3 linked regions of the Variovorax paradoxus B4 genome follow. The protein of the gene in region 1 interacts with the protein of each later gene in a pairwise test. Links are inferred from orthologs where the notes say so. Each region holds a gene or a part of one and is shown on either strand. Other genes may lie near its edges.

The links.
Region 2: the proteins of VAPA_RS01720 (region 1) and VAPA_RS11650 interact in binary tests that used the Escherichia coli proteins (3 or more experiments, as listed by UniProt). The link is inferred for Variovorax paradoxus B4 from one-to-one orthologs.
Region 3: the proteins of VAPA_RS01720 (region 1) and ftsA interact in binary tests that used the Escherichia coli proteins (3 or more experiments, as listed by UniProt). The link is inferred for Variovorax paradoxus B4 from one-to-one orthologs.

The regions. Positions count from the first base shown.
Region 1 is NC_022247.1:370,736-373,774, reverse strand. What follows is about bases 15-2,982. They hold VAPA_RS01720 (rod shape-determining protein), read right to left. Parts: upstream 2,037-2,982; coding sequence 993-2,036; downstream 15-992. Other genes in these bases: gatA (Asp-tRNA(Asn)/Glu-tRNA(Gln) amidotransferase subunit GatA), read left to right, coding at 2,546-2,982; gatC (Asp-tRNA(Asn)/Glu-tRNA(Gln) amidotransferase subunit GatC), read left to right, coding at 2,250-2,549; mreC (rod shape-determining protein MreC), read right to left, coding at 15-907. Also shown: more of mreC, read right to left, coding at 1-14; more of gatA, read left to right, coding at 2,983-3,039. UniProt on the Escherichia coli protein: Forms membrane-associated dynamic filaments that are essential for cell shape determination. Acts by regulating cell wall synthesis and cell elongation, and thus cell shape.
Region 2 is NC_022247.1:2,526,509-2,529,561, forward strand. Bases 11-2,992 are described here. They hold VAPA_RS11650 (helix-turn-helix domain-containing protein), read left to right. Parts: upstream 11-1,017; coding sequence 1,018-1,968; downstream 1,969-2,992. Other genes in these bases: rlmN (dual-specificity RNA methyltransferase RlmN), read left to right, coding at 11-166; pilW (type IV pilus biogenesis/stability protein PilW), read left to right, coding at 171-1,025; ispG (flavodoxin-dependent (E)-4-hydroxy-3-methylbut-2-enyl-diphosphate synthase), read left to right, coding at 1,965-2,992. Outside these bases: more of rlmN, read left to right, coding at 1-10; more of ispG, read left to right, coding at 2,993-3,053.
Region 3 is NC_022247.1:1,077,077-1,080,069, forward strand. Bases 11-2,932 are described here. They hold ftsA (cell division protein FtsA), read left to right. Parts: upstream 11-817; coding sequence 818-2,047; downstream 2,048-2,932. Other genes in these bases: VAPA_RS04825 (cell division protein FtsQ/DivIB), read left to right, coding at 11-794; ftsZ (cell division protein FtsZ), read left to right, coding at 2,217-2,932. In the rest of the region: VAPA_RS04820 (D-alanine--D-alanine ligase), read left to right, coding at 1-3; more of VAPA_RS04825, read left to right, coding at 6-10; more of ftsZ, read left to right, coding at 2,933-2,993. UniProt on the Escherichia coli protein: Essential cell division protein that assists in the assembly of the Z ring. May serve as the principal membrane anchor for the Z ring.

The DNA of each region.
Region 1 (3,039 bases):
CGGGCTTCTTGCGCACCACGGCGGCGGCCGGCGCGGGCGGCGGCGCCGAGGGAGCCCCGGTGGGCGCGAGCACCAGCACGTAGCGCGCAGCCGTCACGCGGGCCAGCGGCACGCAGTAGATGCGCGCAAAGGCCGAATCGGCGCGGCGCTCGATGCGCTCGATCTTCGCCACCGGCAGGCCGGGCGGATAGACGCCGTCGACGCCGCTGGTGGACAGCAGGTCGCCCTCCTGCAGGTCGGCATTGGCGGCCATGAAGCGCAGCTCGAGTCCGCCGCCATGCGCCGACGCATCGCCGAAGGCCACGCTGCGCACGCCGGTACGGGTGTTCTGCACGGGAATGGAAAGATCGCGGTCGATCACCAGCGTGACTTCGCTCGTGAACGGCTGCACCTGCGTCACCTGTCCCAGCACGCCGTGCGCGTCGATCACGGGCGACCCGGCGGCCACGCCCTGCGTGAGCCCCTGGTCGATGACGATCTTGCGCGTGTACGGGTCGGCCGCGTCATACAGCACCTCGGCCGCGCGGCCCGGCGCCTGGGTGGTCTGGCGCAGCTCGAGCAGCGCGCGCAGCCGCGCGTTGTCCTGCGCGAGCGTGTCGGCCTGGCTCGCGCGCTCGGCCTGCAGCATGAGCGCCTTGCGCGCCTCGTCCTCGTTGCGCTGGGCCGCCTGCAGGTCTTCGAAATAGCGGCTGCCGCCGACCACCAGCTGCACCGGCTTGAGCGCCAGCCATTGCACCGGGTAGAGCACCGCGCCGACGGCCGCGCGCAGGGGCTGCACGAGATGGAAGCGCGCGTCGGCCACCATCAGGAACAGCGCGAGCGCGCCGAAGAAGATCAGCTTGCTGAGCGCCGACTGTCCCTGGTTGAACAGGGGCGGGGCTGTGCGATCGAGCGTGCCCAAGGGCATGGTTCAGGCCTGGCTGTGTGCAACGTCAGATGGCAAAAAAGCCGGCCTGCGCGAGCAGAGGCCGGCCGATGATGGCTTTCGCCTTTTACTCGCTCGTGAAGATGCTGCCCAGACGGTCCATGCGCTCGAGGGCAATGCCGCAGCCGCGCACCACGCAGGTCAGCGGGTCTTCGGCCACCAGCACCGGCAGGCCGGTTTCCTCGGCCAGCAGGCGGTCCAGGTCGCGCAGCAGCGCGCCGCCGCCGGTCAGCATCATGCCGCGCTCGGCGATGTCGGCGCCCAGTTCGGGCGGCGTCTGCTCCAGCGCGTTCTTCACGGCCGAGACGATGTTGTTGAGCGGGTCGGTCAGGGCTTCCAGCACTTCGTTGCTGCTGATGGTGAAGCTGCGCGGCACGCCTTCGGAGAGGTTGCGGCCCTTGACCTCCATCTCCTTGACCTCGGAGCCCGGGAAGGCCGAACCGATGTTCTTCTTGATGACTTCGGCCGTCGGCTCGCCGATCAGCATGCCGTAGTTGCGGCGGATGTAGTTGATGATGGCTTCGTCGAAGCGGTCGCCGCCCACGCGCACCGAGCCCTTGTAGACCATGCCGCCCAGGCTGATGACGCCCACTTCGGTGGTGCCGCCGCCGATGTCGACCACCATCGAGCCCGAAGCCTCGCTGACGGGCAGGCCGGCGCCGATGGCCGCGGCCATGGGTTCCTCGATGAGGTAGACGGAGGTGGCGCCAGCCGCCTCGGCCGCGTCCTTGATGGCGCGGCGCTCGACCTGGGTCGAGCCGCAGGGCACGCAGATGATGATGCGCGGGCTCGGCGTGAGCAGCGTGCGCGGGTGCACCATCTTGATGAACTGTTTGATCATCTGCTCGGTGATCACGAAGTCGGCAATCACGCCGTCCTTCATCGGGCGGATGGCCTCGATGTTCCCGGGCACCTTGCCCAGCATGGCCTTGGCTTCCCGGCCGACGGCCTGGATCACCTTCTTGCCGTGGGGGCCGCCTTCATGGCGGATGGCGACGACCGAGGGCTCGTCCAGCACGATGCCCTTGTTGCGGGCGAATATCAGGGTGTTGGCGGTGCCGAGGTCGATCGCAAGGTCGGTGGAAAAGTACCGACGGAAAGCTCCAAACATGTGCGGAATCCTCTGGAGCACGCCTGCGCGTCGGCAGGTCGTCGCTCTGTTTTTGGGTCGTATGACGGGGTGAATTGATCGTTTTTGGCGCAAAAGCCGGCGCGTTCGCGGGGGTTGCGGCAAAGGCGGGATAATACCCGAATCCCCTCTGAATCCCGTGTTAGCACCCTCTCCGGCGTGCGATTACTTCCGGTTTTTCGACCGGTCCGACCCATGTCACTTTCCGCCTCAGATATTGCACGCATTGCCTCCCTGGCACGGCTGCAGCTTGCTTCCGACGAAAGCGAGCGCATGCTCAGCCAGATCAACGGCTTTTTTGACCTGGTCGAACGCATGCGTTCGGTCGACACCGCGGGGGTGGAGCCGCTGGCCCATCCGGTCGCGGCCGTCGAGGACATCACGCTGCGCCTGCGCGACGACCTGGTGAGCGAACCCGACAACCGCGAAGCCAACCAGAAGAGCGCCCCGGCCGTCGAAGCCGGCCTGTTCCTCGTGCCGAAGGTGATCGAATGAGCGGCGAATTGCATCAAATGGGCGTGGCCGCGCTCGCCAAGGCATTGGCCGAGCGCAAGGTTTCGGCCGTCGAGGCCTCGCAGGTCTTCCTTGGCCGCATGAAGGCCCACGAATCGCTCGGCACCTTCGTCGACGTGAACGAGAAAGTCACGCTGGCCCAGGCCCGCGCGGCCGACGCGCTCATCGCCAAGGGCAACGCGCCCGCCTTGGCCGGCGTGCCGATTGCGCACAAGGACATCTTCGTCACCACCGATTTCGCCACCACCGCCGGCTCCAAGATGCTCGCGGGCTACCGCTCGCCCTTCGACGCCACCGTGGTGCGCCGCCTGGCCGAGGCCGGCGCGGTCACGCTGGGCAAGCTGAGCTGCGACGAATTCGCGATGGGCTCGGCCAACGAGAACGTCGCCGTGCCCGCCGTGGGCCACGACAAGGCCGTGCCGGTGCAGAACCCGTGGAACCGCGAGCGTATTCCGGGCGGCTCCTCGGGCGC
Region 2 (3,053 bases), 2.2 Mb from region 1 along the record:
CACCGTGCGCAAGACGCGCGGTGACGACATCGATGCGGCCTGCGGACAGCTGGCCGGCGACGTCAAGGACCGCACCCGCGCGGCGGAACGCATGGCCCAGCGCCGTGGCTCGGAGCGCACCGTTGTTTTGCATCCGGTTCGCAAGACCGCCCCCCAGGAGCATTGACCTAATGAGGATGGCCTTTCCGATGACGACCGCGAGCGCGCAGCGGCTGATGGCTGCAGGCTTTGCCGGCGTCGCCGTGGCGTTTCTGCTCGCGGGCTGCGTCAACACCCGAACCACCACCACCAGCCTGGCCGACACCAGCTCGGGCAAGGGCGCCGAGATGGTGACCGAATCCGACGAAAGCAGCCGGCAACGCCGCGCGCGCCTGCGCATGGAGCTCGCCGCCGGCTACTTCGAGCACGGCCAGACCACCGTCGCGCTCGACGAGATCAAGCAGGCGCTGGTTGCCGACCCCAACTACGCGGACGCCTACAACCTGCGCGGCCTGGTCTACATGCGGCTCGAGGATGCCGGGATGGCAGAAGACAGCTTCCGCCGCGCCATTGCCATCAATCCGCGCGATCCCAACGTGCGGCACAACTACGGCTGGCTGCTGTGCCAGCAGAACCGCTATGGCGATGCGGCCCAGCAGTTCACCGAGGCACTGGCGGTGCCGAGCTACACCGACCGTGCCAAGACGCTCATGACCCAGGGCGTCTGCCAGCTCAGGGCGGGCCAGCGTGCCGAGGCGGAGCGCAGCCTCATGAAGGCCTACGAGATCGACGCCGGAAATCCGGTGGTCGGATTCAACCTGGCTTCGCTGCTGGTGCAGCGCGAAGAGTGGTCGCGTGCGCAGTTCTACATCCGCCGCGTCAACAACAGCCCTTCGGCCAGCGCCGAGACGCTCTGGCTCGGCATCAAGATCGAACGACGGCTCAACAACCGCGAAGCAGTGGCGCAGTTGGGAGGGCAGCTGCAGCGGCGCTTTCCGCAGTCCCGGGAGGCAATAGCGTACGAGCGCGGGAATTTCAATGACTGAACGGGTTTCGGAGTTCGGCACTTCCGCGGTACTGCCGCTCGAGGAAGGCGACATCACGCACAAGACGGCCGGCGACATGCTGCGCGAAGCGCGCGAGGCGCACGGGTTGCACATCGAAATGGTGGCCGCGGCCCTCAAGGTGCCGCCGCAGAAGCTCATTGCGCTCGAGGCGGACGACATCGCCTCGCTGCCCGATCCGGTCTTTGCCCGGGCCCTGGCCAGCAGCGTCTGCCGCGCCCTGCGCATCGATCCCGCGCCGGTGCTCGCGAAGCTGCCGGGCGCGCAGCGCGCGGCGCTGGCACTGGCCGATCGCACGCTCAAGAGCAATATCGTTTCCGGAACGCCGCGCTGGAACGGCGGGCGCTCCAGCGGCCTTCCGTCGCGCGCAGTGTTGACGGTCGTGGGGCTGCTTCTGGTCGGCGCGGCCGTGCTGTTCTGGCTGCCCCAGTCGGTGTTCGATCAGGTCGGGGCCTCCGTGTCGCGCTGGACGTCGCGCAGCGACAGCGGTTCGGTGGCCGAGGCGCCGGCGGCTGCGCCGGCTTCGGGCGGGTCGTCCGTCGTCGTCGAGAGCGCGCCGGTGTCGCCCGTGGCACCTGCGGCACCCGTGACCTCGGGCACTCCCTCCGCAGCCTTGCCGGTGGGCAACGCTACCGCTGCGGCGGTTGCTTCGACCTCTGCAGCCGCTGCGGCACCTGCCAACAGCCAGCAGCTGGTTTTCGTCGCGCGCGAGGAATGCTGGATCACGGTCGCCGAAGCCGGCGGCAAGCAATTGCTGCGCCGTAGCCTGAAGGCCGGCGAAACGGTGGCGTTGTCGGGCGCGCTGCCGTTGTCGGTGGTGGTGGGGCGCGCATCGGCGGTCGATGTGCAGGTGCACGGAAAGCCCTACGATCTGAAGCCTGTCACGCGCGGCGGCGGCGTGGCCCGTTTCGAGGTGGCATCGTGACCGACTGCACTCCCCAACCCATTGACTCGGCGGCCCCCAAGGCGCGCCGTTCGCGCCAGGCCCAGGTGGTCTGGGGACCGCGCACCGTGACGGTGGGCGGCGATGCGCCCGTGCGGGTGCAGTCCATGACCAACACCGACACCGTCGATGCCGTCGGCACGGCCATCCAGGTGAAGGAACTCGCCATTGCCGGTTCGGAGATGGTGCGCATCACCGTCAACACGCCGGAGGCGGCTGCCCAGGTGCCGTACATCCGCGAGCAGCTTGACCGCATGGGCATCGACGTGCCGCTGATCGGCGACTTCCACTACAACGGCCACCGCCTGCTCACCGACTATCCGGCCTGCGCCGAGGCGCTGAGCAAGTACCGCATCAATCCCGGCAACGTCGGCAAGGGCGACAAGCGCGACCGCCAGTTCGGCCAGATGATCGATGCGGCCATGCGCTGGAACAAGCCCGTTCGCATCGGCGTCAACTGGGGCAGCCTCGACCAGGAACTGCTTGCCAGCCTGATGGACATCAACAGCCAGCGCGCCGAGCCCTGGGATGCCAAGCAGGTGATGTACGAGGCGCTGATCACCTCGGCCATCGAATCCGCCAGGCTGGCCGAATCGATGGGCATGGCCGGCAACCAGGTCATCCTGTCGTGCAAGGTGAGCGGCGTGCAGGACCTGATCTCGGTCTACCGCGAGCTCGCCAAGCGCTGCGACTATCCGCTGCACCTGGGGCTCACCGAAGCCGGCATGGGTACCAAGGGCACGGTGGCATCGGCCACGGCGCTTTCCATCCTGCTGCAAGAGGGCATCGGCGACACCATTCGCGTGTCGCTCACGCCCCAGCCGGGCGAGTCGCGCACGCAGGAAGTGCTGATCGCCAACGAGATCCTGCAGGCGCTGGGCCTGCGCGTGTTCGTGCCGAGCGTCACCGCCTGCCCGGGCTGCGGCCGCACGACCAGCACCACCTTCCAGGAACTGGCCAAGCAGATCGACGACTACCTGCGCATGCAGATGCCGGTCTGGCGCAAGAAGTATCCGGGTGTCGAGACGCTGAAGGTGGCCGTGATGGGCTGCATCGTCAACGGCCCC
Region 3 (2,993 bases), 710 kb from region 1 along the record:
TAGCCATGGCCGACAGCATTCCCGTGCCCTTCGACGTCAAGCTCATGAACATCGTCTCGAACCTTGCGTTCGTGGTGGTGGCGCTCATGCTGCTGGCGGCGGGCGCATGGTGGGTGCTGCGCCAGCCGTTCTTTCCCATCGGCGGCATCAAGGTCGATGGCGACGTGACGCACAACAACGCCGTGACGCTGCGCGCCAACGTCGCGCCGCAGCTCGCGGGCAACTTCTTCACCGTCGACCTGGCGCGCGCGAGAACCGCCTTCGAGTCGGTGCCCTGGGTGCGCAAGGCGGTGGTGCGGCGCGAGTTCCCGAACAAGCTGCGCGTGACGCTGACCGAGCAGGTGCCGGTGGCCAACTGGGGCGACGAGGCCGCCTCGAAGCTGATCAACGGCTTCGGCGAGGTGTTCGAAGCCAACGTGGCCGAGGTGGACGACCGGCTGCCGCGGCTCGACGGTCCCATCGAGCAGGCCGGGCAGGTGCTCGGCATGTACCGCGTGATTGCACCGCTGTTCCAGCCCTATGACTTCAGCGTGGAAGAACTCACGCTGTCGAGCCGGGGCAGCTGGAAGGTGGTGCTGGACACCGGCGCCGAGATCGAGCTGGGCCGCGGCCAGGCCGAGGAAGTGACGGCCCGCACGCAGCGTTTCCTGAAGACCGTGACCCAGGTCGCGGGCCAGTACCGCCGCACCGCGGCGGACGTCGAGGGGGCCGACCTGCGGCACAACGACGCCTATGCGCTGCGTCTTCGCGGCGTCACCACGGTCGTTGCCGACCCCAAGACCAAGAAGAAATAGATAGCGAATACCGAGGACATTCAATGCCCAAAGAATACAAAGACCTGGTTGTCGGACTCGACATCGGAACCGCCAAGGTGATGGTGGTCGTCGCCGAGGTGCTGCCTGGCGGCGAACTCAAGCTGGCGGGACTCGGCATTGCGCCGAGCAATGGCCTCAAGCGCGGCGTGGTGGTCAACATCGACGCCACGGTGCAGAGCATCCAGCAGGCCTTGAAGGAGGCCGAGCTGATGGCCGACTGCAAGATCAGCCGCGTCTACACCGGCATCACCGGCAGCCACATCCGCGGCATCAATTCGAGCGGCATGGTGGCAGTGAAGGACAAGGAAGTCACGCCCGCCGACGTGGCCCGCGTGGTGGAAACCGCGCGCGCCATCAACATCTCGAGCGACCAGCGCCTCCTGCTGGTGGAGCCGCAGGAGTTCGTGATCGACGGCCAGGACGTGAAGGAGCCGATCGGCATGAGCGGCATGCGGCTGGAGGCCAAGGTGCACATCGTGACCGGCGCGCAGAGCGCGGCCGAGAACATCATCAAGTGCGTGCGCCGCTGCGGCCTCGAGGTCGACCAGCTGATGCTGAACCCGCTGGCCTCGAGCCAGGCGGTGTTGACAGAGGACGAGCGCGAGCTCGGCGTGGTGCTGGTGGACATTGGCGCGGGCACCACCGACGTGGCCATCTTCACCAACGGCGCGATCCGCCACACCGCCGTGATCCCGATCGCCGGCGACCTGATCACCAGCGACATCGCGATGGCGCTGCGCACGCCCACCAAGGACGCGGAAGACATCAAGGTCGAGAACGGGTACGCCAAGCAGCTCCTGGCCGACCCCGACACTCAGGTTGAAGTGCCGGGCCTGGGCGACCGCGGGCCGCGCATGCTGAGCAAGCAGGCGCTGGCCGGCGTGATCGAGCCGCGCATCGAGGAAATCTTCTCGCTGGTGCAGCAGGTGGTGCGCGAGTCGGGCTACGAAGAGGTGCTGTCCTCGGGTGTGGTGCTCACGGGCGGCAGCGCGGTGATGCCGGGCATGGTCGAACTCGGCGAAGACATTTTCCTGAAGCCGGTGCGGCGAGGCATTCCGAAGTATTCGAGCGCGCTCTCCGACATGGTGGCGCAGCCGCGCGCCGCCACCGTGATGGGCCTGCTCGAGGAAGCCCGCTTCGCACGCATGCGCGGCTTCAAGGTCGCGCAGAAGAACGGATCCGTAAAGACTGCGTTCGGACGTTTCAAGGACTTCATCGTGGGGAACTTCTGACCATGAACCACTCCCCACTCTGGCTCGCACGCGGCGGTCCGCCCTTGCATTTCAACGAGCGATGGCGGCGCACAGGTCCACCGCCGCGACGACAGCTTCGTTGAACTCGTCAAGACACCAGAAAAATTCATAGATACACAACGGCAACTGCAAATTCAAGGAGTTAGAAATGACCATCGAAATGATCGAAGTCGAAGAATTCAACCAAGGCACTCAGATCAAGGTGATCGGAGTCGGCGGCGGCGGCGGCAATGCCGTGGCGCACATGATGGAGCGTGGCGTGCAGGGCGTGCAGTTCGTCTGCGCCAACACCGACGCGCAGGCACTGCAGCGCAGCAACGCGCACAAGATCATCCAGCTGGGCACCAGCGGACTGGGCGCGGGCAGCAAGCCCGACAAGGGCCGTGATGCAGCCGAAGCCGCGGTGGACGACATCCGCGCCGCCATCGACGGCGCGCACATGCTCTTCATCACGGCCGGCATGGGCGGCGGCACCGGCACCGGCGCGGCACCCGTGATCGCGCGCGTGGCCAAGGAAATGGGCATCCTCACGGTGGGCGTGGTGACCAAGCCCTTCGACTGGGAGGGCGGTCGCCGCATGACCAACGCCGACGCCGGCCTGGCCGAGCTCGAGGCGAACGTCGACTCGCTGATCGTGGTGCTCAACGAGAAGCTGCTCGACGTGCTGGGCGAGGACATCACCCAGGACGAAGCCTTCGCGCATGCCAACGACGTGCTCAAGAACGCGGTGGGCGGCATCTCGGAAATCATCAACGAGTACGGCGGCGTGAACGTCGACTTCGAAGACGTGCGCACCGTGATGGGCGAGCCCGGCAAGGCCATGATGGGCACGGCCGCCGCTGCTGGCCCGGACCGCGCGCGCATCGCCGCCGAGCAGGCCGTGGCCTGCCCGCTGCTCGAAGGCATCGACCTCTCGGGCGCCAAG